One region of the Kitasatospora sp. LaBMicrA B282 genome, then DNA from elsewhere that is predicted to be linked to it. Evidence: riboswitches for the same ligand, from Rfam matches in the RefSeq annotation. Region 1 holds a riboswitch; the other holds the start of a gene.
What was found. Region 1 has a riboswitch for cyclic di-AMP ahead of ACQRUO_RS10315 (LysM peptidoglycan-binding domain-containing protein). Riboswitches for the same ligand answer to the same signal wherever they lie in the genome.
Positions count from the first base shown of each region.

Region 1 (21,165 bases):
AGATGACGCTGCCGATCATCACCGAGCCGAGCACCGCGCGCGGGATGTCGCGCTTGGGGTTGGTGCTCTCGCCGGCCCACTGGATGGCCTGCTCGAAGCCGAGCAGCGCGAAGATCACCCCGCTGGTGCTGATCGCGTTCAGCACGCCGTGGGCGCCGAACGGGGCGAACCCGTGCGAGTTGAAGTTGCGGCCGTGGAACTCGGTACTGGCGAAGATCAGGATGGTCAGCACCGGGATGGCGACCTTCCACCAGGTGGCGGCGCTGTTGGTGCGGGCCAGCCAGCGCACGCCGAGGAAGTTGATCGCCACGAAGAACGCCAGCAGTGCGGCCGCCACCGCGAAGCCGGAGCCGGTCAGGGTCGAGTCCTTGGGGTGTTGCAGGCCGTCCGCCCAGCTCCAGTGCCGGGCGTAGCCGATGATCGCCTGCACCTCGATCGGCGCGATGGTGGCGGCCTGCAGCCAGGTGAACCAGCCGAAGGACATGCCGGCGAAGCCGCCGAAGGCGTAGTGCGGGTAGCGGGCGGTGCCGCCGGCGACCGGGAAGAGCCCGCCCAGTTCGGCGTGCACCAGGGCGAGCAGCACGATCGCCACCGCGCCGATCACCCAGGAGAGCAGCGCCGCGGGCCCGGCGACCTTGACCGCCTTCTCGGCACCGAACAGCCAACCGGAACCGATGATGGCGCCGACCGAGGCCCAGAGCAGGCCGACCAGCCCGACCTCGCGGCGCAGCGCGTGCCTGGGATTGGTGCGCGTGGGCGCCGGGGCGGGCGATGCCATGGCGAACGGCCTCTCGACGGGGGACGGGGTCCCTCCGACGCTGCCTCAGCCGTCCCCGGGTCACCGGTTGCGCCGCTGCGACACGGCCGCACCTCCAGCCGTCCGGCCTAACCCGCCGCGGGTGCGGCTCGAGCGGGGGGATAGTTACACCAGACTTATCAAGCTACTGTAAGGAGACATGGAGACCGCAGCCCGACCATCGACTGCACAGCCATCGACCGCACAACCACCGACCGCACAACCACCGACGACGCAGCCACCGACGACGCAGCCACCGGCCGCAGCGGCGCCGACCCCGCTGCCACCACAGGTACCGCCGGCCGACCCGGCCGAGCTCGCGACCGACTTGAGGCTGGCCGTGGGCCGGATCGCCCGCCGGGTCCGCCAGGCGCACATCTCCGGCGACCTGACGCACTCCGAGGTCTCGGTGCTCGCCCGCCTCGACCGGGAGGGCGACAACTCCCCGGGGGCGCTGGCCGAGCTGGAGCGGGTCCGCCCGCAGGCGATGGCGGCCACCGTGGCCGCCCTGGAGGAGCGCGGCCTGGTGCGGCGGCGGCCGGACGAGCGGGACGGGCGGCGGGCGATCCTGAGCCCGACCGAGGCCGGGCGCGCGGTGCTCACCGCCCGGCGCTCGGAGTCCGAGCAGCTGCTGGCCGTCGCACTGGGCGCCGAGTTCGACCCGGCCGAGCGGCAGCAACTGGCGGCGGCGATACCGCTGCTGGCCCGGCTGGCGGAGCGGTTGTGACGGGCGCGACCGCGCTGACCCGGGCCGGCGACCGCCCCGGGCAGGACCGCTACAAGTGGGTGGCGCTGTCCAACACCACCATGGGCGTGCTGATCGCCACCATCGACAGCTCGATCGTGATCATCTCGCTGCCGGCGATCTTCCGCGGCATCGGCCTGGACCCGCTGGCCCCGGCCAACATCGGCTACCTGCTCTGGATGATCCTCGGCTACACCCTGACCACCGCGGTGCTGGTGGTCGTGCTCGGCCGGCTCGGCGACATGTTCGGCCGGGTGAAGATGTACAACCTGGGCTTCATGGTCTTCGCGGTGGCCTCGCTGGCCCTGTCGCTCGATCCGCTGCGCGGCGGGGTCGCCGCGCTCTGGCTGATCGGCTTCCGGATCGTGCAGGCGGTCGGCGGCTCGATGCTCACCGCCAACTCCGCGGCGATCCTCACCGACGCCTTCCCGGCCCGCCAGCGCGGCATGGCACTGGGCATCAACCAGATCACCGCGCTGGCCGGGATGTTCCTCGGCCTGCTGGCCGGCGGCGTGCTGGCCACCATCGACTGGCGCGCGGTCTTCTGGGTCAGCGTGCCGTTCGGCGTGGTCGGCACCTTCTGGTCGTACCGCAGCCTGCGCGAGACCGGCACGCCGCGGCCCGGGCGGATCGACTGGATCGGCAACCTGACCTTCACCGCCGGCGCCGCCTGCCTGCTGGCCTCGATCACCTACGGCATCCAGCCCTACGGCGGCCACTCCACCGGCTGGACCGACCCGTGGGTGGTGGCCGGGCTGAGCAGCGGGGTGGCGCTGCTGATCACCTTCTGCATCGCGGAGACCCGGATCGCCGAGCCGATGTTCGAGCTGCGGCTGTTCCGGATCCGCGCCTTCGCCGCCGGCAACCTGGCGGCGCTGCTGATCGCGATCGCCCGCGGCGGCATGCAGTTCATGCTGATCATCTGGCTGCAGGGCATCTGGCTGCCGCTGCACGGCTACTCCTTCGAGCGCACCCCGCTCTGGGCCGGGATCTTCATGCTGCCGCTGACCGCCGGCTTCCTGCTCGGCGGCCCGATCTCCGGGTACCTGTCCGACCGGTTCGGCGCCCGGCTGTTCGCCACCTCCGGGCTGCTGCTGGTGGCCGCCTCGTTCGTCGGCCTGATGCTGCTCCCGGTCGACTTCCCCTACCCGGCGTTCGCCACCCTGCTGCTGGTCAGCGGCCTGGGACAGGGCATGTTCTCGGCCCCCAACACCTCGGCGATCATGGGCAGCGTGCCGCCGGAGCGGCGCGGGGTGGCCTCCGGGATGCGTTCCACCTTCCAGAACTCGGGCACCGCGCTCTCCATCGGCCTGTTCTTCTCCCTGATGATCATCGGACTGGCCGGCTCGCTGCCGCACGCCCTGGACAGCGGCTTGCAGGCCCAGCAGGTGCCGGCCGCCACCGCCCACCAGGTGGCCGCCCTGCCCCCGGTCAGCACGCTGTTCGCCACCTTCCTCGGCAACAACCCGATCGGTCACCTGCTCGGCCCGAGCGGGGTGTTGACCACCCTGCCGCCCGCCAACGCGCACACCCTGACCGGCAACCGGTTCTTCCCCGAGCTGGTCTCCGGCCCGTTCCACCACGGTCTGGTCACCGTCTTCAGCGCGGCGGCGGCGATGTCGCTGATCGGCGCGCTGGCCTCGGCGCTGCGCGGTTCGGGGGCCAAGGGCGGCCAGGACGACGCCGCCCGGCAGCGGCCCGCGCCCGAGGCGGCCGGCGCCGACCGGCCCGCCGCGGCGACGAAGGGGCCGCGCCCGTGACGGCGACGAGGTGCGGCAGCGTCACCCGAGCTGACGCAGTGTCATCGACTGATGTGAATGTGAAGAAGATCAGTATCAGCAGATGTTGATTTGGGAGCCGGGCCGTGCCAGGCTCGTTCCCGGCCGAACGCGGCGAGGGCGGTCACCGGATGGACCGCCCGCCGCCGCACCCGGCCACGGCTGCCGCGCGGCCACCGCCCTCGCCCCCGGGGGTCGGTTGCCCTGCGGCGACCGCACCGGACGGCCTGGACCGGGGCGAGACATCCCCTGCCCGGTCCAGGCCGCCTCGCTCCGGCACCCGCCGCACCCCGCCACCCGGTCGACCGCGCCGCCACGCGGTCGACCCACCCGGTCGTCCCTCGGACCGCTCAGCCGGTGCTGTACCAGTCCCACGGGAGCGTGCCGTGGCCCGGCAGGTAGGGCTCGCGGGTGCAGATGGTGATCAGCGGGTGGTCCCGCCAGACGGTCGGGTCGTTGCCGCGCAGCGCCAGTTCGGTGCGGGCGTGGTCGGTGTTCGCCACCAGGACCAGCACCGTCTCCTTGCGCAGCCGCTCGAAGGCGTCCGGGTCCGGATCCTCCAGCAGTGCGGCCAGCCGGGCCCGGTCGGCCAGCCGCAGCCGGCCGCGGTCGCCGTAACCCAGCGGGCGGACCCGGGCGGTGCTCCGGGCGCTGCCGCGGGAGAGCGTCATCAGCGGCAGCAGGGTCGGGATCCGGCCGGGGTCGGTCGCCCCCTCGCCCTGGGCCGCGCGGTAGAGGGCCAGCCCCAGCAGGGTGCGCACCGCCTCCAGGTCACCACCGGCCACCCGTGGGTCGTGCCGTTCGGCCCACCGGGCCAGACCCAGGGCCCAGTACATCGCCACGTCCAGCACCGCCGCCCGGCCGAGCAGCGCGGCGTCCACCTCCCACCACCAGGTCGGATCGCCCTCCGCGGCCTCGACGGCCGGCTCCAACTCGTGCACCGCCCCACCTCACTCCCCGGTCTGCCCGCCGAAGTCCCCGGGCGGACGAGCTCCGCTCTGACGCTGTGCTGCCTATGGTGCTGCGGTGCGTGCTGCGCTGTCCGCCGATCGGCGAAATGGAACGGACCGGACCGCTGCCCGAACTCCCCTGCGCCGCCGGGCCGGTGGTGATCGCAGCGGCGACACCGCGGCCGCGGCGCGGGGCCCGCGGGACGGGCCGGGGTCGGCTGGGGCCGGGCTGAGGTCGAGCCGGGGTCGGGCTGGGGTCGAGCCGGGGTCGGGGGTCGCCGAACACTCGCATACATGGACATGACGTGAAAAACCTGAGGTGAACGAAGAGTGACGAGCCGCCCGGAGCGATCCCTCCCGGTACGGAGCATCGCGCGGCGCTCGTGATTCTCGTGTGATGTCTGCGATGCGGGGTTGTTATCGAGGTGATGATCCGTCTAGTCTCCCCAACAACCCGCCACCGCGCGGGCGCCCGGAACCGGTACGCCGAGTCCTGCCCACCGTGCTCCGGGAACCACCACACCACCTCGGGCAGGGGCGGGGGACCCAGGTTTCAATGCCGCGTCCCGCGCGGCTAGGGGTGAAGCCGTCCACCGGATCCGTCCGGGCGGACGGCCGGGCCACCTCCCGGTCCGAACCCGACAGCTCACCTCGCAGGCGTGCGGAGAGGGAACTCGATGGGCATATCCGGGGTGTTCTCAGGTCCGGGCCGCCACCGCCGTCCGACCCAGACCGACCGCGCGGTGACCGCCGCGACCGTGGCCGGCGCGGGTCTGGCCCTGCCGCTGCTCACCGCGACCGGCGCGCACGCCGCCACGCCCGACACCTGGACCGCGGTGGCCCAGTGCGCCACCGGCGGCAACTGGTCCGCCGACACGGACAACGGCTTCTACGGCGGCCTCCAGCTCAGCGAGCGCAACTGGGTGGCCTACGGCGGCGACCAGTACGCGGCCCAGCCCTCGCACGCCACCGAGGCGCAGCAGATCGCCGTCGCCGAGCGGGTGCTGGCCGACCAGGGTCCGACCGTCTGGGGCCACTGCGGCACCACCACCGGCCTCACCGCCCCGGCGGCGCCCACGACTCCGGCCGCGCCCGGCAGCCCCGCGGCACCCACCACCCCGGCTGCGCCGACCACGCCGGGCGCGCCGACGACTCCCGCGGTGCCGGCGGCTCCCGTGGCACCGGCTGCGCCCGGCAACCCGACGCAGCCGAGTGCGCCCGGGGTGCCCACCGCGCCGGGTACCTCGACCAGCACGGCCCCCGGCCAGCCCGCCACCACGGCGCCGGCCCAGCCCACCGCGCCGACGCAGACCGCCACTCCCCCGGTCACCACCCCGGCGCCGAGCAGCCCCACCACGGCCGCGCCGACCACCGCGCCCACGGCCACGACGCCCACCACCCCGGTCACCACCGCCCCGCCGGCGGCGAGCACCCCGGGCACGCCCACCCAGCCGACGGCGCCGGGCACCCCGCCGGCGAGCCCGGCAGCACCAGCGTCGCCTGCCGTGCCCGGTACGCCCACCGCGCAGGCTCCCAGCGTGCCGGCGGCCCCGGGCACCCCCGCGCAGGCCGGCCCGGCGACCCCGGCTCCGGCCACCCCGAGCACGCCCGACGGCAGCTACACCGTGCAGAACGGCGACAACCTCTGGGGCATCGCCCAGCAGCACCACGTCGACGACTGGCAGCAGCTCTACCGCCACAACCTCGGCACGGTCGGCAGCAACCCCAACCTGATCTACCCGGGCCAGGAACTCCAGGTCCCCTGACCGGCCCCGGCTCGGCGCCCGCGGCCTGACGGCCGGGCCCTCTCCGCCGGATCTCGTCGGATCAGCGCCAGGCGCACCCACCCTGACGGCTGGGTGCGCCTGGCGGGGTGTGTCCCACCGCCCCCACCATCCCCGGGCGCCGGACCGCCGGCACCCGGCCGGGCAGAATGACCCCATGTCACGACGCACCGCCAAGTCCCGCCCGACCCCGCCCGCGCCCGCGCCCGCCGAGCCGGTGGACTGCCCCTGCGGCCTGCCCGCGCGCTACGCCGACTGCTGCGGCCGGCTGCACCGCGGCCTGGCCCAGGCCGGCACCGCCGAGCAGCTGATGCGCTCCCGCTACGCCGCGTTCGCCGTCCGGGACGCCGCCTACCTGCTGCGCAGCTGGCACCCGGACACCCGTCCGCCGTCCGTCGACTTCGACCCCGGCCTGCGCTGGGAACGGCTGGAGGTCCTCGCCACCACCGAGGGCGGCCCCTTCCACCAGGAGGGCACCGTCACCTTCGCCGCCCACTACCGCGACGCCGGCCACCCGGGCAGCCTGCGCGAGACCAGCCGCTTCCTGCGCCACCAGGGCGCCTGGGTCTACCTCGACGGCACGATCGAGGCCGACTGACGCCCTCGGAGCCCGAGGAGCACCTCACCCCGCCCTCCCCGTCCTTGGAGGACCACGTGACCCTGCCGCTTGCCGACTTCCTGCGCACGGTGCCGCAGGGCATCGTCTTCGCGACCGTCTACCTCACCGACGCCGCGGGTGACCCGCTGCTACTGAAGTCGACCTATGACCCCGAGGTCTGGCAGCTCCCCGGCGGTCTGCCGGAAGCCGGGGAGGACCCGTGGGCGGCCGCCCGACGCGAGTTGGCCGAGGAGACCGAGCTGGAGCTGCCCGAGCAGCCCGCCGCGCCGCTGCTCGCGCTGGTCTTCACCCCGCCGGTGGCCGGCTGGCCGTTCCGGGTCGGCGTGGTCTTCGACGGCGGCCCGCTCGCTCCGGACCGGCTCGCCGGCCTGCGCCTCGACCCCGCCGAGCACAGCGCCCACGCCGTCCGCCCGCTCGCCGACTGGCGCGCCGAGCTCAGCCCGACCCGGCTGGCCCTGGTGGAGGCCGCCGCCGAGGCCCGCCGCACCGGCCGGGCCGGCTACCGCGCCCTCGTCGCTCCCCCCGCCGCCGCACCGGGACCACGGGACGTCGGCGATACTCGCTGACGTCCCGTCAGTCACCCAGTCAGCAGGAGCCCTCCGATGGACCAGCTCTCCCCCGAGGACCAGCACCGCCGCGCGCTCGCCTTCCGCGCGCTGCACGCCGGGCCCGGTGCCTTCGTGATCGCCAACGCCTGGGACGCCGGCACCGCCCGGCTGCTGACCGGGCTCGGCTTCGACGCGCTGGCCACCACCAGTGCCGGCCTGGCCTTCGCGCTCGGCCGGCCGGACGGGGCCAACCTGGTGCGGCGCGAGGAGGCGCTGGCCAACGCCCGGGCCATCGTCGACGCCACCGGGCTGCCGGTCTCCGCCGACCTGGAGAACGGCTTCGGCGTCGACCCGGCCGAGGTGGCCGCGACGATCCGGCTGGCCGCCGGGACCGGGCTGGTCGGTGCCTCGATCGAGGACGCCACCGGCGAGCCGGAGCGGCCGATCCACCCGCTGGAGCTGGCCGTCGAGCGGATCGAGGCGGCGGTGGCGGCCGCCCGGGAGCTGGACTTCCCGTTCACGGTCACCGCGCGGGCGGAGAACTTCCTGCACGGGCGCCCCGACCTGGCCGACACCGTGCGCCGGCTGCAGGCCTTCGAGGCGGCCGGCGCCGACGTGCTCTTCGCCCCGGGACTCCCGGACGCCGAGGCGGTGCGCACGGTCTGCGCGGAGGTCGGCAAGCCGGTCAACGTGCTGGCCGCCGGCCCGCTGACCCGGCTGACGGTCGCGCAGCTCGCCGAGCTGGGTGCGCGCCGGATCAGCGTCGGCTCGGCGTTCGCCCGGGTCGCCCTGGCCGCCACCCGGCGCGCCGCCGCCGCGCTCCGGGAGAGCGGCGGCTTCACCGCGCTGACCGAGGCGATGCCGATGCCGGAGGCGAGCGCCCTGATGACGGAACGGGACTGACCGGGAGCAGCTCCGCGGCGAGCGTGCGGCAGACCGCCGAGCGCGCGGCCGACCTGACGGGTGACCAGCGCCGATACGGGTGACCAGCGCCGATCCCACCGAGGAACGCCCTGATCCGGCGGATCGTTTCGCCACCATGGTGTCCTCCCTGTTCGGCCCCGTCGGCAGCCTGCTGCTCCCCGCCGCGCTGATCGCGCTCTGCTTAGCGGTCGCGGCCTTCCGGTTCCTCCGGGCCCGGGCCGGCGGGCGGGCGCGCCCCGGGCGCGGCGCCGCCGTGACGGCGGGCGAGGAGCTGCACGCGCTGCTCTACCCGGGCAAGCAGGTGCAGCTGGAGCAGCGCCGGATCGAGCTGGTGCTCCGCGAGGACGAGCAGGCCGGTGCGCCCGGGCACACCGGCATCGACCTGTCCCGCGGCACCGCCCGCCTCCCCCGCTGACGCCCCGCCCCCGCTCCCGCCCCCGCGCCCGCCTCGCCCGCCCCCCGTCGCCCCGGCGTGACCGCCACCGCCCCCCGCGCGGACCGTCCCGGTGGACCCGGGCGGGTGGCGGTGGAAAGCTCGGACGAGAGCGTTCCCGACCGTCCGCGGAGCATCCGAGGAGCACCGGCATGTCCGAGCGAGCAACCTCCCGGGCCGGCGCGGCCGGCCGGGTTCCGGTCGCGGAGCGGCCCGAGCAGCTGCGCAACGTCGTCCTGGTCGGGGTCAGCGGCTCCGGCAAGACCACGTTGACCGAGTCGCTCGCGCTGGCCGCCGGGGAGCTGACCCGGGCCGGCCGGGTGGCCGAGGGCAGCACCGTCTCCGACCACGAGGAGATCGAGCACCAGCAGCAGCGCTCGGTGCGGCTGTCCGTGGTGCCGGTCGGCTGGCGGGATGTCAAGATCAACCTGATCGACCCGCCCGGGCACGCCGACTTCTCCGGCGAGCTGCAGGCCGCCCTGCGGGCCGCCGACGCGGCCGTCTTCGTGGTCTCGGCGACCGACCCGCTGGGCGGTCCGGCCCTGACGCTCTGGCAGGAGTGCGCGGCGCTCGGCCTGCCGCGGGCCATCGCAGTCACCCACATGGATGCGGCCCGGGCCGACTTCGACGAGGTACTGGCGACCTGCCGGCAGGCCTTCGGCGGCGAGCACCCGGACTCGGTGCAGCCGATGGACCTGCCGGTGCGCAGCGACGGGCAGGTGCGCGGCACGGTCGAGCTGCTGTCCGGCGAGACCCACGGCCGGGCCGAGCCGGCACCGGACACCGGCCCGGCCCGCGAGGCGCTGGTGGAGGCGATCGCCGGCGAGGACGACGAGCTGCTGGAGCGCTACCTGGGCGGCGAGACGCTGGACGAGCCGGCGCTCACCGCGGGCCTGCGCGGCGCGGTGCTGCACGACGCGATCCACCCGGTGCTGCCGATCACCGAGGACGGCACCGGCGCGGTCGACCTGCTCGACCTGCTCGTCTCCGCCTTCCCGGCGCCGTCCGCGAGCCCGCTGCCCGAGCCGGTCGAGCCGACCGGGCCGGCCGGTCGGGAGCCGGTCTGCGACCCGGCCGGCCCGCTGGTCGCCCAGGTGATCCAGAACACCGGCGACCCCTACGTCGGCCGGCTCAGCCTGGTCCGGGTCTTCTCCGGCACGCTGCACCCCGACACCCTGCTGCACGTCGCGGGGGCGGGCGCCGACGCGGAGCCGACCGACGACCGGATCGCCGGGCTGACCAGCCCGTTCGGCAAGCAGCAGCGCGCGGTGCCGCAGGCGGTGGCGGGCGACCTGGTCTGCGTCGGCAAGCTCACCGCGGCCCGGGTCGGCGACACCCTGACCGAGCCGGGCGACCCGGTGGTGCTGGCACCGTGGGACCTGCCGGAGCCGCTGCTGCCGGTGGCGATCGAGGCCCGCAGCCGCAGTGACGAGGACAAGCTGGCCCAGGGCCTGTCCCGGCTGACCGCGCAGGACCCGGTGGTCCGGGTCGAGCAGAACCCGGACACCCGCCAACTGGTGCTCTGGTGCACCGGCGAGGCGCACGCCGGGGTGGTGCTGTACCTGTTGGGCAGCCAGTTCGGCGTCCAGGTCGACCAGGTGGACTACCGGGTGGCGCTGCGGCAGACCTTCGGCGGGACCGCCACCGGGCACGGCCGGCTGGTCAAGCAGTCCGGCGGGCACGGCCAGTACGCGATCTGCGAGCTGCTGGTCGAGCCGCTGCCCGGCGGGACCGGCTTCGAGTTCGTCGACAAGGTGGTGGGCGGCGCGGTACCGCGGCACTTCATCCCCTCGGTGGAGAAGGGGGTGCGGGCCCAGCTGGCGCACGGCGTGGGCGACGGCTTCCCGCTGGTGGACCTGCGGGTCACCCTGGTGGACGGCAAGGCGCACTCGGTGGACTCCTCGGACGCCGCCTTCCAGTCGGCCGGCGCACTGGCGCTGCGCGACGCGGCGACCAACACCAGCGTGCGGCTGCTCGAACCGGTGGCCGAGGTGGGCGTACTGGTACCGGACGAGTACCTGGGCGGAGTGTTCAGCGACCTGTCGGTGCGCCGCGCACGGGTCCTCGGCACCGAGCCGGCCGGCCCGGGGCGGAGCCTGCTGCGGGCCGAGGTCCCGGAGCTGGAGCTGACCCGCTACGCGGTCGACCTGCGCTCGCTCTCGCACGGCACCGGTTCCTTCACCCGGACCCCACTGCGCTACGAGCCCATGCCGGCAGCCGTCGCCGACCGGGTCACCAAGCCCGACCACTGACCACCCGACGACCGCCGCCCCGCCGCACAACCCGTCGTCCGACCACATCATCGCTGGCGCAGGAGGAGCTCACGCCGGTCATCGCCGCAGTGCTCCCGGGTTCACCGGAGTCAACCTGGCTGCCCTCCCGCTCGGCGACCTCGCGCCACCTGCGCCGGCAGTAGGCACGACGCGGGCGAGAACCGCCCGGAAACGACGAAGTCCCCGACCGGCGAACCGGTCGGGGACTTCACGAAGGCGGAGGATATGAGGTTCGAACTCGTGCGGGGTTGCCTGTGAGACTCCGTGAACGCTACGGGGCGCGTTCAGTCGAACCTCTCATCCGAAGAGCTGAGTTGTGTGATGCTCCGGGCATGAAGAAGGAGCCCTGCCGGGTGCGACCACCCTCAGGGGGGATGTCCGCAGGCCAGTACAACTACTGGAAGGACGGCAAGACTGAGGTCCACCTCAAGGTCGAAGAGTGGCCGGAGTGGAAGACTCGGCGGCTCGCGGAAATCCTCTTCGGTGGTCTCGTCGAACGCTCAGCCAACGAGTCAGCTCCACCGGCTGAGTAGATGCCTTCGAAGGGCGTTCTCAACTCCGCCGATGTGCCGTTCAGCCTCAGTCGGTCTCTCCTCACCGCCGTCCAGGTGGGCCATCGCGTAGCTGCACTCCTCCGGGCGCCGCGCCCGCCGCGCCATCACCCAGGCGGTGCGGGCATCTATCCCAGCTCCGAAATCGGCGGCCAAACGGCCATCCCTACTCCTCTGGACCGTCGGCGCTGTCGCAGCACGAGGCAAACGTCCGGACCTTCCCGTTGATGCAATAGCAGCGGTCTGCTGGTGCGGTCGGAATCCGACTGATTGCCGCGACCGCCTGAACCAGCTCTTTGCTCTTCGCGGCTCGCTGAATGTATTCGAGGGAGTCGAATGTCATCCCCTGGAGGTTCCGGCCGATCATCACGACCAGGGCGCCGCGGTTCGTTGCCCGATACCAGCGCGGGAAATATCGGAGCTTGCCGAGCCGGTACAGCTCGCGTCCGTCGTGGAGCAGTCTCACCTCATCGCCTTCAAGGAGGGCTGTGAGGCCGGGGGTGCAATCCTTTTCATCCACCGGGTCTGCACCCTCGCCCTCGCGGCAGATCCAGTCTGGAAACTCGAATCCCAGCGTCGCAAAGCCGGCGAGCAGACGATCATGGACCTCTCCGCCTGTCGTGATGGCAAGCCCACCATAGGCGTCAATGATCAGCGCCGGTACGGGGCCTCGCTCGCCCACCAGCAAGGCGCACTCGACTTCGAAGAAGATCTTGTTGGGGTCGGGGGCGGTCTAGGTCTCGTACACGGCTGAGTCGCCACACCTTGGATGGATCAGGGCGGGCCACTTGATCATTTTCTCGTGGTTCAGAATGCTGACGAGATTGGCGGGGCTGTTGCGACCAATTGGCTCGCCGCAGCTTCGGCAGCTTTCCACCTTCTTTGAGAGGCGCCGCAAAATCGCCTGCAGATCTACGCCCTTGAATGCGTCTCGTACAGGCTGTGAGGCGTGAATCTTGCGCGCCATGGCCCTCCCTATTTCGGTCCTGTCGGAAGGGTAGGGCTGCGCCGGGGAAAAGTTATGCGCCATTCACCCAGAAAGCGGATGGCGTACGAGTGGCGAATCCTGGCGGGCGGCGTTTTACCTCCGGCGCTACAGCTCATGCCCTGCGGCGTGTGCGTGTCGCTGTATCGCGGGGGGAACCCCATGCTCTATGGTCGGCACAGCGGCCGGCGGAGGGTCGCAGGACGAGACGGGGCCGCCCGGTTGGCCAGGTCGTCGTCCCGGGTGCAGGGCGCTCGCTCCGCTTCACAGTCCTCTTCCTCAGCACCGACGCGCTGACAGGGATCTTCCTTTGGCTGGCCGGGCAGCACGAAGGATTCGCCATGTCACACTCCACTGCGCGCGTATTGGCTACCCAGCGCAGCGCTTTCACCGACGAGCACCGAGCCACGGCACGGTCGGGCTTGGGGCGCACCTCCATCGGTCTGGACGAGTGCACCCCTGCCCAGGCACAGCTGCGGGCACTGTTGGCGCTCGGCTGGTTCAACCTGGGTCTTCTCTCGGCACCTGGCTTCGACTGGCCGCTCGGGCCGACCCTCAACTACGGCACCGTGCTCTCCCCTCGTTACGACCATCTCGTCCTCATCGTGTCCGCAGCCCTCAACGTCTCGGACCAACTCGTCGCAAGCCCACCTTGGTCCGGAATCCCGGGCATGCGCTTGGAGCGCGTCGTGGACTGGAAGACCGTCCTGCTGCGGCACCTACCGACCGGGGCAAGTCTGGAAGTTACAGAACGGAGCCAACCCAAGGCTCCGAAGCCGACCGCCAGGGTGATCCGCCATCGGAGCGTGCTCATGGTGGATCAGCCAGTAACCCCCGCGGAACAGGCAAAGCTGGACAGCGTTCCGCCGATGTCCGAGGCGGCAAGGCGTCTTCTGGGCGCGCTTGCCATGCGCGCCGCTCTCCGGGACCCGGCAGGAGACTGGCACGTGCACTGGTACTACAGCACACTGGGCCGGCCCCTTGGACGCCGTAACCAAGCGGAGCGGCGCCTCTGGGGCAGAGATGACCTGTGGCTCCTGGAATGGACGTCCTACCCGTATCCCCAGGACCTCGTTGCGGCGATGACCCACCCGGTGGGCGGCCTCGATGGTGTGGTTGCCCAACAGGTCGGCCCCACCTGGATCTTGACCTACAACGGCGCGCAGCTGCATCTCTACGATCGGGAAGCGTCGGCGTGGTGACCACGAGGGCGTAGGCGACCGGCTGACCGGGCTGCCTACGAGCGCTCAGCGCGAGCTGTGCCGGCGGTCACTGCTCGAAGAACCAAGCGCGGCCGGTCTGTCCGTACTGCTGGACAGGGATGAGCTCGACGCCGGTCCTCATTCGCGCGCTGTACAACAGGCCGTCGAGGTGGTCGATCTCGTGGTGGACCAGGCGGGCGAGCCCGCGCTCGTAGGTGGTGACCATCACCTCGCCGTCCAGGTTGGTGGTCTCCACGGTGATCTGCAGCGGACGGGGAACCAGGCCGCGGACGTCGAAGAAGGGCAGGCAGACTTCGAACTGCTCGTCTGCCTCGTCGGCGCGGTCGATGACGCGCGGGTCCAGCAGAACGATCGGCGGGGCGTCCGGCTGGCTGGACAATGGCGGCCGCCCGGCCGATCCCGATCTGCGGTGCCGGATGGGAGCGGTCCGCGGTGGCGTCGCCTCGGCGGTCACCCCCCCCCCCCCGGCCCACACGCGACCGTCAGACGAGGCTGGGCAAGACGCCGCGGGGCCAGTGGCCGAGCCAGAAGGCTGCGGTGGATGGCTCGGGCTGGTCTTCGGTGGAGCCATCGTGCGGCAACAGCTCGGTCGGGGCGATGTAGCACTCGCCGGGTGCGAGGCGGATGCGGAAGCAGCGCAGCGGTTGGTGGCGGGCGACGTAGGTGTGGAGGTCGTCGGTGTGCGGGTAGTGGTGCTCGTAGTCGTGGTGGACGGTTCGGCAGATGGCCTGAATGTCGATGTCGCCGAGCAGGAGGTAGCGGGTGCCGGGGCCGAGGTTGAGGCAGAGGCGTCGGCGGCCCCGGTGCTTCTCGGCGTAGGAGAGCTTGTCCCAGTTGTCGACGTGCAGGCCGAGCCGTCGGCCCTCCTGGTAATTGTCGGTGGTGGTCAGGGCCTTGGCCGGGCTGGCCGCCTGGCCGAGGTAAGTGGCGTTGGGGTCGCCAAGGGGGTCGGCGAGCTCGGAGAGCAGGTCGATGGCGTCGGTGTGCCGGAGCTTGACCACTTCGACCAGGCGGCTGTCCGGGGTCTCGTCGGTTGCCCGGACACGAGCGCCGAGGGCATCGCTATCGGCTGCCAGGGGTCGGCCGGGACGACGGCCCCGTTCTCGTACTCGGGCTCTCCCCGGGTGATCCGGACTCCGCCGACCTCGCAGCGCCGCTGCAGGGCGGAGAGGTCGTGGAACGCAATGCTCAGGTGCATGCCGAGTCCTCCTCGGAATCGGTCTAGCGATGGTCGTCGAGCGCGTCCCCGTAGGTGACGTCCAGCTCGGCCAGCAGGGCTTCGGCGAGTTCGGCCTGCTGCGGGCGGTCGATGATGATCTTCGCCAAATGGGCGACGCCGCGCAGGGCGGTGAGGTCGTTGCCGCGCAGGTCCACATCGCGGTACTTGCCGCGTCCGAACTCGGTGAGCTGGAGGGTGCAGGCATCAAGGACGACCTCGCTCAGGTCGCAGTTGGTGAAGACGGCCTCGGTCAGGACGCACTTGGAGAAGGCGACCGGGCCGGTGGCACGGACGCGGTCGAAGGTCGTGTAGTCGAGTTTGCAGTTCTCGAACAGGACGTTGTCGAGGGTCAGGCCGGTGAGGGTCGCGCCCATGAGTTTGCAGTTGCGGAAGACGACGCGGGAGAGCTTGCTCTCGCTCCAGGTGACCGAGCCGAGGTCGGTGCTCTCGAAGGCGACGGAGTCCAGGCGCATCTCGGTGAGCTGGGCGCGGGAGGCGCGCAGGGCGGTGATGCGGCCGGTGATCAGTCGGGTGTCGGCCAGGTCGAGCTCGCGCAGGTCGGCGTCGGCGTACTGGAAGTCCTGCACGATGCCCCGGCCGGTTTCCAGGGAGGTGACGTTGGACAGGTAGGTGCCGGCCTCGTCGAGATTGGGCAGGGCCACGGTGACGCGGCCGAAGGTGCGGCTGTCCATGGTCGGGCTCCCTCTTGCTGTGGGGCCGGGCAGCCCGTGCGCTGGGCGCAGGCCGCCCGGCAGCGGTGCTACTTCTTGTTCCAGTTGTCCCAGGTCGGCCGGTTGTCGAACTTGGGCGCGGGGTTGTCCCAGGTGGGGCGGTTGTCGAACTTGGCGACCGCGGGGTCGTGCGAGCGGCCGGCCGTGAGCTCCTCGATAACGGGGGCCTCGGCGGTGGTCAGCAGTTCGAGCACGGTCATGCTGCTTGCTCCTCTCGGACGGTATCGGACAAGGCGGTGATCAGGGCCTGCCTGGACACGCGGCAGTAGTTGGTCTCGGTGGTGTCCAGGCGGCCGTTCTCGAAGTAGCGGTTGCCGGCCTGCGCTCCGCGGCAGAAGTCGAAGAACTGGCAGGTGGCCTCGCACCTCTCCAGGCCGGTGAGGAACTCGTCCACGTACCGCAGCCGGTGGGCGCCGTCGAGGATGGACGCCAGCGACTGGTGCAGGACGTTGCCGGCCCGGAAGTCGTCGTAGGCGGGCGCGGCGATGCCCGCGAGCTCGGGTGAGAGCAGCACCACGTCGCCTGCCGCGGAGACGGTGGGGATGGGGTCGATCAGGAGAGCATCCCGGTCGGTCTGCCGGGCGGTTCGTGCGGCGTGGAGGTAGTCGCCGAGGCGGGCCAGCTCGCGCACCTTCGGGCCTGGGGTGCGGCGGCTCCATGCCATGGTGCGGCGCCAGAACTGCCGGGCTTGCTCGACGGTGGGCATCGGCCTGGTGGTGTTGACGCCTTCGGTCTCCTCGATGTTGATGCCGATGGTGTGGCAGCCGAGGCCGGTGAGGAAGTCGAGCAGGTCCTCGGGCCGGTCAACGCTCTCGGCCGTGACCACCGCGATCACGGAGAAGGCGATGCCGGCCTCACGCAGGCGCGCGACACCCTTCACGATCCGGTCGAAGGCCGGCTTGCTCTTGCGGTCGACCCGCTGAGCGTTGAGGGCGGCCGGGCCGTCGATGCTCACCCCCACCCGGAACTGGTACCTGGCGAGGAACCGGCACCAGTCGTCGTTGACCAGGGTGGCGTTGGTCTGCACGTAGTGGTGGACCAGACCGGCCTGCCGCAGTGGCTCGAAGGCGGCGATCAGTTCGCCGAAGCGCCGCAGGCCCAGGGCCAGCGGTTCGCCCGCGTGCCAGACCAACTCCAACGGGCGGCCCGGACTGAGGGCTGGGGCGAACTCGGCGACCGAGCGGGCCACGGCCTCGGCGACCTCGACGCTCATGTGCTCCCGGCGGTCGCGGTGCGGCAGGTAGCAGTACGTGCAGGCGAGGCTGCAGAAGCTCGTGGGCTGGACGACCACGGACTGCGGCCGCCGCGCGAGGTGGCGGTCGTAGCGGCGCGGTTCGCTCATCGGATGACCTCTCAATCGGCGCCAAGGGCGGCACGCGGGCAATCACGCCGGGGGCCGGCGGGCGAGGCGTTGCGCAGGCGGTCGAGAAGGTGCCTGCCGACTCTGCGCGGATGCGCCAGCAGTTGGCGCCGGGTCATGGCCTGCTCGGGCACGGCCAGCTCGGCCCAGACCCGCTTGCCCCGGCTGGTGCGCTCGGCGCCGTGGGAGAGCGCGAGCCGCTCAACCAGGAGCAGGCCCCGGCCCGTCTCCTCGTTGGCCATTGCCTGACGCGTCCGCGGGAGGATCACGGAGGCGTCGTAGACCTCGACCAGGACACGCCGGGCCCGCGGGTCGGCGTACACGCCGACGGTGAGCACCGGCCCGTACGAGTGCCGGATGGCGTTCGTGATCAACTCCGACACGACGACGTCGAGGCTGTCGCGGCTCCCCTCATCCAGCCGGATCCCCGGTCTGCGAGCATGGCGCGGACCCGCTGACGGCCCTTGGCGACGTTGGCCGGATCGCGGACCAGGAAGAACACGCGACGGTACACGGACATGGCTCTGCTCTCCTCGGGGGCTGTGGAGAGCGGCACCGGCCATCGGAAATGGGCCGACGGGATGGCCGGTGCCGCCGATCGTGGAGCCGAACCGCCCCGGTCCGGAGCACCCTGCTCGGCTGACTCTCAGTCAACAGCCGTGCGCGCTGACGAATAAGGTGCCAAGGTGTAGGCCAGATGTCGGCCAGTTGTGGGCCACTGTGGGCCAGGTGTCGGCCTGCGGGCGGCCCGAGGGAGGGCACCGTGTCAGGGGGACCTGTGACGGTCGCGGACCTGATCAGGACCGCGCGGGAGAAGAAGGGCTGGTCACAACCCCGGCTCGGCCTCGAACTCGGTACGGCGGAGGGCAAGGGAGGATCGGGACCGGACCGGGGCCAGGTCTCCCGATGGGAGCGCGGCGGCCGGGTGCCGAAGTACTGGATGCCGTACCTGATCAAGGTTCTCGATATCGACCTCGCCGATACGGTCGCCGTCCAGCCAACTGTTCCGGCGGAGAGCGACACTGGCGATACCGTGGATTCCGTCATCGAGCTGAGCCGGAGGGACGTGGTGGATCGCCGGGGATTCGTGGCCGCCTCCACCGCGTACGCGCTGACGGCCTTGAGCCTGCCCGACCCGGAGTCCGTCCTGCGGCGCGTACGGCTCAAGTCCAAGGGCAAGGTCCAGGTCGGCCGGGGTGAGGTCGCTGCTGTCCGCCAGATGACGACCTCCTTGGGTGACGCCGCAGCCGAACTCGGTGGCGGACACGCCCGACACCTCGCCGTCCGCTACCTCCACCACGACGTGGTCCCCTGGCTCGAAGGGACATGGAGCGAAGCCGTCGGTCAGGAGCTGTTCGCGGCAACTGCCCAACTCGTGCACCTGATCGGATGGATGGCCCAGGACGAAGGCAACCAGGACGCCGCCCAGCAGTACTACGCACACTCCTTCCGCCTCGCCTCCGAGGCCGGCGACCCCGAACTCGCCGCCACTACCCTGCGTGGCCTGGCCGTCCAGGCGATCGACCTCGGCTTCCGGCCCACGGCGGTCCGGATAGCGGAGGAGTGCGTCGATCAGGCCAAGCACGTGGGCGACCCGCGGGCCCTGGCCTACTACCAGGCGACCCTGGCGAACGCCGCTGCCCTGGACGGTTACCGCCGCACCACCACCAGCGCGCTCGCCGCCTCCCAGACCGCCATCGAGCGCGCCACCGGCGCCCCGGGCGAATCGTGGGCCAGCCACTACAGCACCGGCCGGTGGGCCCACGAGGCCGGCATGATCCTCGCCCAGCTCGGCGACCACACCAGTGCGCAGGACCACCTCCACCACGCGCTCGACATCCACGGCCTCGACCGCCGCCGCACCCGGGCGATCGTGCTAGCCGATCTCGGCACCGTCCGCCTCCGCCAGGACGACGTCGACGGTGCCCTCGCCTCCTGGGGCGACTTCCTCGACTGCGCGGACGGCATCCGCTCCATCAAGGTGCAGGACGCGGTGCACGACATGCGCGCCCGCCTCTACCGGCTCCGCAACGTGCCCGGTGTCGAAGAGTTGGACGACAGGGCGGCAGCCGTCGAGAACGCCCCGACCGTGTAGTGCGGCGCTGGACCTCCGCGGCGCGTCTCAAACCCCCATAATGGCACGGCGGCCGGAAGATCCCGGCCGCCGTGGACGAGGTCCAAGCGAGGCCCCAACTGTGTAGTTGGCTGCGGCCGGTGGGTCAGCCGTACTGCGCGACTGCCTCGGCCTGGCGCTCTACGGCGATCAGGCGATCGACGAAAGCGCGCATTTCAGCGCTCAGGCCGTCGAGGACCTGGAGCGCGTTGCCGTCGGGCCCATCGGCAGCGTGAACGGCCAATTTCAAACGGTAGTCACATGCCATATGGAAAATCTTGCTGCTGACCCTGCATCCAGACCTGCCGGTCGCCCGTCGAGGTGCTGTGCGATCAAGCTCGGCGTGAGGTCCGGGGCGAGGCGAGGGCGCGTTGGCAGGGCGACGAGGCACGGCGGCTCTGACTGAGACCACGTACGACGAAGGCCCCGACTGCTGAGCGGTCGGGGCCTTCGTTATGGCTGTTCGGCCATGGCGAAGGATACGAGACTCCAACTCGTGAGGGGTTGCCCCCAACACGCTTTCCAACTGTCCGTCTGGGTGTCCGCCGGCATCCGTAGGGGTTCTGACCTGGGGCGGAGCGGGTGGCGAATCGGTCTCTGAACGACGCTGGACGGGGGTGAACGCAACCAGAACTGCAACCATGCCGAGCGTCGAACGCCGCTGGTCGGCAGGATCCCCTCGTTGACCATCCCGATGTTGGCCTTACCGAGGGTGTCTGGCGCCCGCCGGTGGTCCAGACGGAACGGCGCGGACCCCGCGTCGCCAAAGGCCTACTTCGGCGTGCTCGGGTTTGCAACCCGCTCAGCCTGTCGCAGGCCGTTCAAGCTCCTTCCTGATCAGCGTTTCCCGTTGCTGCGGCAAACCAACGGTTGCATGTTCGAACGAGTTGAGATAGCCAGAAGCATCGAGCCTACGAACGATCTCGGCGACTTGCGCTACGGGGCGGTGTTGGCCTGCGTCGTTCAGAAGCCCCGCCGCCTCATCAAGGCGACCCAAGCCGTGCAGTGTGACAATCAGGCCAGCAACCTCCTGGGTAGCCTCTCGGTCGCAAGCGCCTCCGAGGACGTCCTTGAGGTCTCGAGCGCGGTCGGCAGCATGAAGTTCGCTGACCAGAACGATCACCTCGTCAATGGGTCGGGCCTGACCGACAGCGGACAACAGCATCAACGCCTGTCCTCTGTACCCCTCGGCCCGCAGACGCCCGGCTATACCAAGTGAGTCCCTGGCGGGCCAGTAGCGGGCCATATTGACGAGCATGCTGCCCGCTTCACGGTCGCGTCCCAGAGCCTGAAGTGACCAGGCGAGTTCGAGTACGTCCGCCATCTGGCGTGACCGCCCGAACTCATCCAGGAGCTCGGAAGAGAAGCTTGGCCGGACGCCCGCGTCGTCAAGAGCCACGAACAAGTGGGCTACGTCCTGCACCGAGCGTGTCCTGGCTGCTGCCCGCACAACCGCACCGGGGCCCATGTAAAAGCCGTCGTTAATCTCCAAGCCCACGGCTACTTGGGCCAGTTCGTCTCTCTGGAGCCGATTCCCGGCCTCTGCCAGAAGCGACTTGATCGCGTCATGTCGCTCGGCCTCCTGGAGGGCGTAGACCAGTTCGAGTACGTCGTGGGCCGAGTCCAGGGGCATCCCCTGAGCCAGCCGCCGCTCTGCAGCCCGACCAGACCTGAACCGAGACAGCAATCCACCGCGCCGCCTCACGAGATCTGTGGGGGATGGCTCGTCGCGGGGATTGTTCGCCAGGGATGTGCTGGTGGGGGACTTGTTCGTGTTGTCTGCACCAGCAGGATCCGACGAGAACGCACTGCGGCCGGCGGCACTTGCCGATGGCGCTGACGTCCTGGGGGCTGTTGCATCCTCAAGGCTCTGCAGTGCACCCCGCGCGTCCCATGTCAGCTGGTCCCCGGTGTCATTCACCTGGGTGGCCTTGTCGAGAGACGTACTGACGTCGCCGAGGAGAGCATCGATGTCGTCGCCACCGAGAGTGACTTGGAGTGCTTCCTGCGCCTGGCCTGGGTCATGGGCGATGGTTTGGTTGAGGCGGTTGACCTCAGCCTTCAGTCGGTCGATCTCACGGCTGGCCTGGTCAGCCAGCTCGAGGGCCTCTCGCTGTTTTGCTTCAGCGCGTT
Region 1 covers NZ_JBNQTI010000026.1:17,459-38,623, reverse strand. The annotation lists gene ACQRUO_RS10335 (APC family permease) at 1-778, opposite strand, end outside; gene ACQRUO_RS10330 (MarR family winged helix-turn-helix transcriptional regulator) at 1,125-1,523, shown strand; gene ACQRUO_RS10325 (MFS transporter) at 1,604-3,301, shown strand; gene ACQRUO_RS10320 (hypothetical protein) at 3,670-4,260, opposite strand; cyclic di-AMP (ydaO/yuaA leader) riboswitch at 4,780-4,945, shown strand; gene ACQRUO_RS10315 (LysM peptidoglycan-binding domain-containing protein) at 5,013-6,035, shown strand; gene ACQRUO_RS10310 (YchJ family protein) at 6,211-6,651, shown strand; gene ACQRUO_RS10305 (NUDIX domain-containing protein) at 6,708-7,238, shown strand; gene ACQRUO_RS10300 (isocitrate lyase/PEP mutase family protein) at 7,275-8,123, shown strand; gene ACQRUO_RS10295 (DUF6191 domain-containing protein) at 8,203-8,559, shown strand; gene ACQRUO_RS10290 (elongation factor G-like protein EF-G2) at 8,730-10,829, shown strand; gene ACQRUO_RS10285 (hypothetical protein) at 11,183-11,383, shown strand; gene ACQRUO_RS10280 (hypothetical protein) at 11,568-12,089, opposite strand; gene ACQRUO_RS10275 (hypothetical protein) at 12,135-12,368, opposite strand; gene ACQRUO_RS10270 (hypothetical protein) at 12,728-13,588, shown strand; gene ACQRUO_RS10265 (peptide deformylase) at 13,656-13,988, opposite strand; gene ACQRUO_RS10260 (hypothetical protein) at 14,092-14,610, opposite strand; gene ACQRUO_RS10255 (pentapeptide repeat-containing protein) at 14,831-15,520, opposite strand; gene amcA (multiple cyclophane-containing RiPP AmcA) at 15,589-15,759, opposite strand; gene amcB (cyclophane-forming radical SAM peptide maturase AmcB) at 15,756-16,901, opposite strand; gene ACQRUO_RS10240 (ATP-binding protein) at 16,913-17,482, opposite strand; gene ACQRUO_RS10235 (helix-turn-helix domain-containing protein) at 17,683-19,014, shown strand; gene ACQRUO_RS10230 (hypothetical protein) at 19,139-19,300, opposite strand; gene ACQRUO_RS10225 (hypothetical protein) at 19,835-21,165, opposite strand, start outside.

Region 2 (8,150 bases), on a different contig from region 1:
GGTCCGGTGGCGCGCTCAGACCCGCACCACCGCCGCGACCGGCATCGCCGAGACGTTCTCGTAGCGCACCCGGGCACCGGGGTAGGGGGCGTGGATCACGATCCCGCCGCCGACGTACATGCCCACGTGGTGCATGTCGTGGAAGAAGATCACCAAGTCTCCCGGTCTCGCCTCGTCCAGACTGACGCGCTGCCCCCCGAACGCCTGCGCCTGCGAGGTGCGCGGCAGGGTCACTCCCGCCTGCCGCCACGCCCAGTACATCAGACCCGAGCAGTCGAAGGTGCCGGGCCCGGTGGAACCGTAGACGTAGGGCGAGCCGAGCTTGCTCAGCGCGGCGGCCACCGCGGCGGCGGCCCGGTCGGAGGCCGGCGGCTGGCTGCCCAGGTCGACCCGGTCGGCGCCCCGGGTGGCGCGCTCGTGCGCCTCCTGGGCGTCCTGGGCGAGCAGCTGGGCGCGCTCGGCGCTGGAGAGGGTGTCCAGCAGCGTCTGGGCGCTCTTCAGCCGCTGCTGCACCTGCTGCTTGCTCTGGGCCAGCGTGGTCCGCACCGTCTCCAGTTCGGCCAGCTTGGCGGTCGCCTCGCTGCGCCGCTGGTCCAGCCGGCGCTGCTGCTCCACCACCTCGTGCAGCGAGGCCGCCTGCTCCCGCCCGACCTCGGCCAGGCTGCGCGCCTTGAGCAGGTAGCCGGCCGGGTCGGAGGAGAGCATCAGCTGCACCGTCGGGTCCATCCCGCCGGCCCGGTACTCGGCGGCCGCCACCGTGGCCAGGGTGGTGCGCATCTTGTTGAGGGCGTCCTGCCCCTGCGCCACCTGCGCCTGGAGGTTGCTCGCCTCGGACTGCAGCCGCTTGGCGTCCTCCTCCGCGGCGTTGGACTTCTCCGAGGCCTGCTCGGCCTCCCCGTAGAGCTGGTCGACCTGGGCCTTGACGTCGTTCTTGTCCGGCTTGGCCGGGGCACCCTGCGCACTGGCCGTCATCGCCAGCGCGGTGGTCGCGGCGGCGGTGACCGCCAGCACCCGGGCGAACCGGCGCGCGGTGCCCGGCGGGGGTGTGATCGCCATCACTGACGACTCCAATCGCCGTGAGGGCTCGGGCGAGCACCTCGGGGAAGCCTCGGGGACCGGGAGCCGCGGGAATCGCGAGGAGCACCGCAGGCGCTGAGGTCCGAGCGCAGACGTTAGCGAGTCGGAACGGATGAGTCCAAACCCCTGCCGATACGAATATTTGATCCCTAATCGGACATCCGACCGGGAATCGCACCGGTGGCGACAACGCGAACGGCCCGGCCTCCACGGGGGAGGCCGGGCCGTCGCCGGGCCGGTTCGACCGTCGCCGGTCGGGTCGGACGCCGGGTCAGACGTGGATGATGGCGGCGATCGGCATCGCGGTGGCCGAGACGAAGCTGACCACGGCACCGGTGTGCGGGGCGTGGATCGCCTGGCCGCCACCGGCGTACATGCCGATGTGGTGCATGTCCGAGAACCAGACGATCAGGTCGCCCGGCTGCGCCTTGGAGATGTCGGTGCCGATGTTGGTACCGGCGGTGGCCTGCTCCTGCGAGGTGCGCGGCAGCGAGACGCCGACCTGCGCGTAGGCCCACTGCATCAGGCCCGAGCAGTCGAAGGTACTCGGACCGGCGGCACCGTAGACGTAGGTGGCGCCCAGCTTGGTCTCGGCGGCGGCGAGCGCGGCCGCGCCGGCCGAGCTGCCGGTGACCGGCGGGGCCGGGGTGCTGGTGCTGGTGCTGCCACCACCGCCGCTGCTCGAACCGAGGTTGGTGCGGGAGGAGTCGCGCGAGGCGGCGGCCTGGGCGTTGGCCTGGGCGGTCGCCTTGGCCTGCGCGGCGGCGGCATCGGCGGCGGCCTTGGCCTGCGCGGCGGCCTGCGCCTCCTGCTGGGCTATCTGCTGGCGCTGCTGCTCGGTCAGCGAGTTGAGCAGGTTCTGCGCCTGAGTCAGCTTCGCCTGGACCTGCTCCTTGGCGGTCTTCAGCTGCTGGGTGGTGGCGTCCAGGTCGGCGAGCTTGTTCTGCGCGTCCGTCTTGGACTGGGCGAGCGTCGTCTCCTCGCTCTTCAGCTCCTTCAGCGTCTCCGCCTGGGTGCTGTTGAGCTGGTTGATCGAGCTGGCCTGGTTGAGGAAGTTGTCCGGGCTGGACGACAGCATCATCTGCACGGTGGGCGAGATGCCGTTGCTGGCGTACTGGTCGGCGGCCACCGAGGCGAGACCCGCCTGCAGGTTGGTCACCTGGTCCTGCTGCCGCGCCACCTGGTCCTGCAGGTCGGTCACCTGCTGCTGCAGCTGCTGCTGCTTGGCCTGGGCACCGTCGAACTGCTGGGTGGCCTGCTCCGCCTGGTTGTTCAGGTCGTCGACCTGGGCCTTGACCTGGTCGATGGTCGGCGCCGGGTCGGCGTGCGCGGCTCCCTGGGCGGAGAGCGCGACGGCGGTGGCGGCGGCCGCGGTCAGGATCGACGTGCGGGTACGGCCGACAGGCTTGGGACGACGATGGGACGCCACGGATCCTTCTTCCCTCGAACCGCCTACCGGGTGAGCTGACGGGTTCGGGCTGGAAGATGCCCTACGACGCCTCACCGGCCTGCCGGCCGACCTGGCGCCGATTCACCCCGGAGGAACGTGTGGTTCCCCGGCTCCGGTCCACGGCTCCCCCGCAGGGGCTCCCCGTCGGGCAGTCACCTGCCCGTGCCGCTTTCCGAACTCGGCGGTAACCCCCGCTGCCACCCGGGTCGGGTGATCGCCATCGCGTGGGTCCGGTTGCCGACCCTAGTAACTGATCTGTGATCCGTTCAAATCCTTGTCAGAAAAACCGGGAAACTTTGACTCTGCGTGCTATGGAGATCACCAACGTGTGATCACGAAGTACACGGACAAGTGACGCCGGCCACACCCTGGGGTGACACGGGTTCAGGAGCACGGGCAGCGCGGCGGGGCGACGGCGGGTCAGCCGTCGAACCGGCGCTCGGATCGGATCGGGACGAACCGGTCAGCCGCCGCTGCGGTCTGCCGCTGAGCGAGCTTGCGGGCGAAGCAGCAGGGCCGCGGCCCTCAAACGCGGCGGATGGTGAGGATCGGGCCGATCACCGAGGCCTGCATGATCCGCACCACGTCACCGGTGTGCGGGGCGTGCACCACGTTGCCGTTGCCGATGTACATCCCCACGTGGTGCGCGTCCTGGCCGTAGATGACCAGGTCACCGGGCTGGGCCTGGGCCAGGCTGGGCACCGCGGTGCCCACCGTGGCCTGCTCCTGCGAGGTGCGCGGCAGCGAGACGCCGGCCTGCTCGTAGGCCCACTGCATCAGGCCCGAGCAGTCGAAGGTGCTCGGACCGGTGGCGCCCCAGACGTAGTTGTCGCCGAGCCGGCTGAGGGCGGCCGTCACGGCCGCGCCGGCGTAGCCGGAGGCCGGCGGCAGGTTGGCCGTGGAGCCCAGGTCGGTCCGGTCGGCGCCGCGCGAGGCCCGGTCCTGGGCTGCCTGCTGGGCCGCCAACTGCGCCCGCTGCGAGGCGGTCAGCGAGTTCAGCAGCTTCTGCGCGGCCGAGAGCTTGTTCTGCACGTCGGTCTTGGCCTGGTTCAGCTGCTGGGTCGAGGCGTCCAGCTGGGCCAGGGTGTCGGCGGCTTCCTTCTTCTCCTGGTCGAGGTTGCGCTCCTCGGACTGCAGCGACTTGAGCACGTCGGCCTCGGTGCTGCTGGCCACCTGCATGCTGGCCGCCTGGTCCAGGTACTGGCCCGGGTTGGAGTTGAGCATCAGCTGGACCGACGGGTCGACCCCGCCGTTCTGGTACTGGTCCGCGGCCACGCCGGCCAGGCCGGTCTGCAGCTGGGTCACCTGGTCCTGGGTGCGGGCCACCTGGTCCTGCAACTGGGAGGCCTGCTGGCGCAGCTGGTCGCCGCGCTCCTTCGCGCCGTCGAACTGCTGGGTGGCCTGCTCCGCCTGGGTGTTCAGGTCGTCGATCTGCGCCTTGACCTGGTCGATCGAGGGCGCCGGATCGGCCCAGGCCCCGCTCTGCGCGGAGATCGCGACAGCAGTCGCAGCAGCGGCGGTCAGCACGGAGATCCGCGCGCGGCTCGGCTGCTTCGGACGGCGATGGGACGCCACGGACTGCTCCTTCTTCTGCCGGTCTCACCCGATCGGATGAGTGACCGGAAAAATAGGTTTGACGCCAGACCCTAGTGAACATCACTTCCCTGCGCCACTCCCTCGCCGCGACGAACCACCTGCGGCGTACGGGATTTCACCAGGTCTTCACCCGGTGAGGGCTGTTCAGCTGCGAGCCAGCCGGTTCAGCAGCAGCACCGAGGAGACCGGGCGCGCGCCGGCCTTGCGCACGCCGTCGGCCACCTCGCGGTCGGCCGAGACGACCACCACCGGGCGCCCCTGCGGCTCGGCCCGCACCAGCTGCCGGATCAGCTCGTCCGCGGTCTGGCCGGTCTTGCTGAACCGCACCCGCACCCCGCGCGGCGGTGCCATGATCACCGGCACGTCCAGGTCCTGGCCGTCGAAGACGCAGGTCACCTCGGCCTGGGTGCGCTGGGCGAGCATCGCCAGGCCGCCCAGCAGCCGCAGCCGCTGCTTCTCCAGCGGCAGCGTCGGGTAGCCGGTCTTGGTCACGTTGTAGCCGTCCACCACCAGGTGGACCTGCGGGATCGCCAGCAGCTGGTCGAGCAGGGCCGGGTCGTCCTCGGCCAGCCCCCGGCGGGCCACGTCGTGCGGCGAGGCCGCGCCCGGCACCACCGCGTCCACCAGGTCGGCCGGGTGCAGCTGGGTGACCGGCAGGGCCAGCTCGCGCTGCAGGCCCTGGGCGGACTGCAGCACGGTGTCCAGCAGCAGGCGCAGCCGCATGTCCTCCACACTGCGCCCCTCGCGCGCCGAGCGGCGCCCGGTCTCCAGTGCGGCCTCCAGCTCGGCCACCCGGTGCCGCAGCCGGCGGTTCTCGCTCTCCGCCGCGCCGCGCTCGGCGGTGGCGGCGGCCGCGGCGGCGCCCAGCTCGGCCTGCAGCTTGCGGGCCTCGGCCTGCGCCCGGCGGGTGTCGCTCTCCAGGCCGCGCAGCTTCTTGCGCAGCGCCTCCAGCTCGCGGCGGGTGCTCTCACCGTCGCTGCGCTGGCGGTCCAGATCGGCGCGGGCCGCGGCGCGGGTGGCGGTCAGCTCCTCCTGGAGCTTCTCCACCAGCCGGGCCGACTCGGCGGCGGCGTCCTCCACGTCGGCCCGCTCGGCCTGCTCGCCGACCTCGGCGACCAGCCGGGTCCAGCCCCGGCTGCGCAGCAGGTAGGCGGCGGCGGCCACGTCCATCGGCTCGGCCGCGCCCGGGACCTGGCCGGACTCCAGGGCCTTGACCAGGTCCGGCTGGCCCAGCCGCAGCCGGTCCGCTATCCGCAGCCGGAAGACCGGCTCGGACTCCAGCGCGGCGGCCAGTGCGGTGCCGGCGTACTTGGCCCGGCGGGCCGGGGTGAACTTGGCGTACGGGCGCAGCGAGGCGGGCAGTTCGGAGACCGGCAGACCGCCGAGCGCGTCGGCGGCCAGGCCCACCACGCGCCGGCGCACGCCCTCGGGCAGCGGGCGGTCCAGCCGCTCGGGCTCGGGCTGGTCGACGCCAGGCTCGGGCCGGTCGGCACCGGCGGCGGGCTGGTCAGCACCGGCACCGGCCGGGGTCGGCTCGACCGCCGGCTCGTCGGGCGAGACCGGCTCGACGCCCGGCTGCTCGCCCGCCGGCTGCCCGGTCGTGCCCGGCTGCGCCACGGCCGCGAGGTCGGCCGGCGCGGTCGGGTCCGCAGCGGGCTCCGGCCCCTGCGGCTCGGCGGCCTCCCTGGCTGCGTCCATCGCGTCCTCGGCTCCGATCCCGATCCGCGCCACTCCGCGCCGATCTGCCCTGTCTCTGTTGTCTGCCCGGTCCCGGGCCGCTCCGGCGCACGCCGGGGGCCGGGTCCCACCGCCCGGTGCAATTGTCGCGTGCGCGGCGAGAATTTTTCAGCTGCCCTGGCGGGCCGGCTCAGCCGGCGTCGGCCACCGGCTCGCCGGTCACCTGCTCCTCGGCGCCCGGCCGGGTCACCAGCTCGACCTGGTCGACCGCGTTGCACCAGCGGCAGCGGATCGACTCGAGGGTCTCGGTGAGCACCTCGGTCTCCTCCACCTTGGCCTCGCCGGCCAGGTCCAGGTGCAGGTACTCGACCACCCGGGAGGAACGGGTCACGTCGAACCGGGTCAGGTTCCCGCAGAGGGTGCAGCGCCAGCGAGTCTCGGGGGTGGGCGCGGGGACGGGCATCAGCGGGGTCCTCTCGGCTCGGGTCTGGTCCGGTCCGATGTGCCGGCCAGGCCTCCAGCCTAGGGCCTGACGCTGTGACGGCGGGCACCGGATACCGGTTCCCACCAGCACTCCCGTCCTCTCGAACGTCCGCTCGCCATCGAGCGGGCCGAGGCCGTGAAACCCGGCCTCACCCGCTCGCCGTACACGGCGGTGTCGCGGGCCTGGCGACGCGGAATGGATCCGCTCATGCCAGACCGGCGCGACGACGCGGTGACCCCGCTCGTCACCTACCTCCTGATCGCGCTCAACTGCCTGGTCTTCCTGGCCGGCCCGAGCGGCATCGCCCCGCACTACGGCGCGACCCCCGCCGCCCGCGCCTGCGCCGCCCAGCACTACCAGCAGCAGTGGGGCGCGGTGCCGGCGGAGCTGCTGGGCAACCGCCCGTTGACCCAGGTTCAGCTGGCCGGGCTCGCTCCCCCGGTGCGCGGCTGCCCGCTGCTCGCCACCCCGCACAAGGTGCCCGCGCTCTCCGCGCTCACCTCGCTCTTCGTGCACGGCGGCTGGCTGCACCTGCTGGGCAACATGCTCTTCCTCTTCGTCTTCGGCGCCGGGGTCGAGGAGCGGCTGGGCCGGGTGCGCTTCCTCCTCTTCTACCTGTGCGCCGGCGTACTGGCCGCCTACGGCTACGCGGCGGCCGGCGGCGGCACCGGTCCGGACGCGCTGCGCCCGCTGGTCGGCGCCTCGGGGGCGATCGCCGGGGTGCTCGGCGGCTACCTGCGGCTCTACCCGCGGGCCCGGGTGACCACCCTGGTCCCGTTCCTCTTCTTCCTGCCGCTGCGGCTGCCGGCCTGGCTGGTGCTCGGGCTCTGGTTCGCGCTGCAGTGGTGGTCGGTGCGCCAGGCCGGCAGCGGGGTCGCCTACCTGGCGCACGTGATCGGATTCAGCTTCGGCTTCCTGGCCCTGTGGGTGGCGGCCCGGCGGCCCGGCTACGCTGGCCCCACGACCTACCCGGGAGCCTCCACGTGATCACCGCCATCGTCCTCATCAAGACCAGCGTCGACCGGATCCCCGAGATCGCCGAGGCCATCGCCGCGATCGAGGGCGTCAGCGAGGTCTACTCGGTGACCGGTGGCTACGACCTGGTCGCCATGGTCCGGGTGCGCCGCCACGACGACCTGGCCGAGGTGATCCCCGGCCGCCTCAACAAGGTCCCCGGGGTCGCCCACACCGAGACCCAGATCGCCTTCCGCACCTACTCGCAGCACGACCTGGAGGCGGCCTTCGCGATCGGCCTGGAGGGCTGACCGACCCACCCGGACCGACCCCGACCCGCGACCCCGGCCGACCCGGACCCCGACCCCGGCCGACCCGCCCGGGCCCCGGGTCAGCGCCGGGTGTCGGCGACGCAGCGCCCGCCCTCGTTGCGGTAGTTCCAGCGCGCGCCGTCGGTCACCAGCTCGCGCACCGCGGCCAGGAACCGGTCGACGTGCTCCTCCGGCGTCCCGGCGCCGAAGCTGACCCGGATCGCGTTCAGGCTCCGCTCCCCCGGCAGCGACGGCTCCGGCGCCCCGCACTCGGACGGTGCCGCCTCCTCGCCGCCCAGCAGCGTCCGCACCAGCGGGTGCGCGCAGAACAGCCCGTCCCGCACCCCGATCCCGTACTCCGCCGAGAGCGCCGCGGAGAAGTGCGAGCTGTTCCAGCCCTGCACCACGAAGGAGAGCACCCCGACCCGGACGGTCGCCGGCCCGAACAGGTTGAGCACCCGCACCTCGGGGATCGCGGCCAGCCCCGCCGTGAGCCGCTCGATCAGCGCCTGCTCGCGCGCTTGCAGCTCCTCGAAGCCGGCCTCGCTCAGCGCCCGGCAGGCGGCGGCGATCGCGTAGGCGCCGATCACGTTGGGCGAAC
Region 2 covers NZ_JBNQTI010000144.1:16,458-24,607, reverse strand. The annotation lists gene ACQRUO_RS30095 (NlpC/P60 family protein) at 16-1,056, opposite strand; gene ACQRUO_RS30090 (NlpC/P60 family protein) at 1,349-2,506, opposite strand; cyclic di-AMP (ydaO/yuaA leader) riboswitch at 2,513-2,662, opposite strand; gene ACQRUO_RS30085 (NlpC/P60 family protein) at 3,053-4,102, opposite strand; gene ACQRUO_RS30080 (NYN domain-containing protein) at 4,268-5,821, opposite strand; gene ACQRUO_RS30075 (hypothetical protein) at 5,991-6,263, opposite strand; gene ACQRUO_RS30070 (rhomboid family intramembrane serine protease) at 6,492-7,271, shown strand; gene ACQRUO_RS30065 (Lrp/AsnC ligand binding domain-containing protein) at 7,268-7,549, shown strand; gene ACQRUO_RS30060 (aminotransferase class V-fold PLP-dependent enzyme) at 7,630-8,150, opposite strand, start outside.
Region 2: it holds a riboswitch for cyclic di-AMP, as region 1 does, so the genes downstream of both, ACQRUO_RS30090 (NlpC/P60 family protein) here and ACQRUO_RS10315 (LysM peptidoglycan-binding domain-containing protein) in region 1, are expected to answer to the same signal.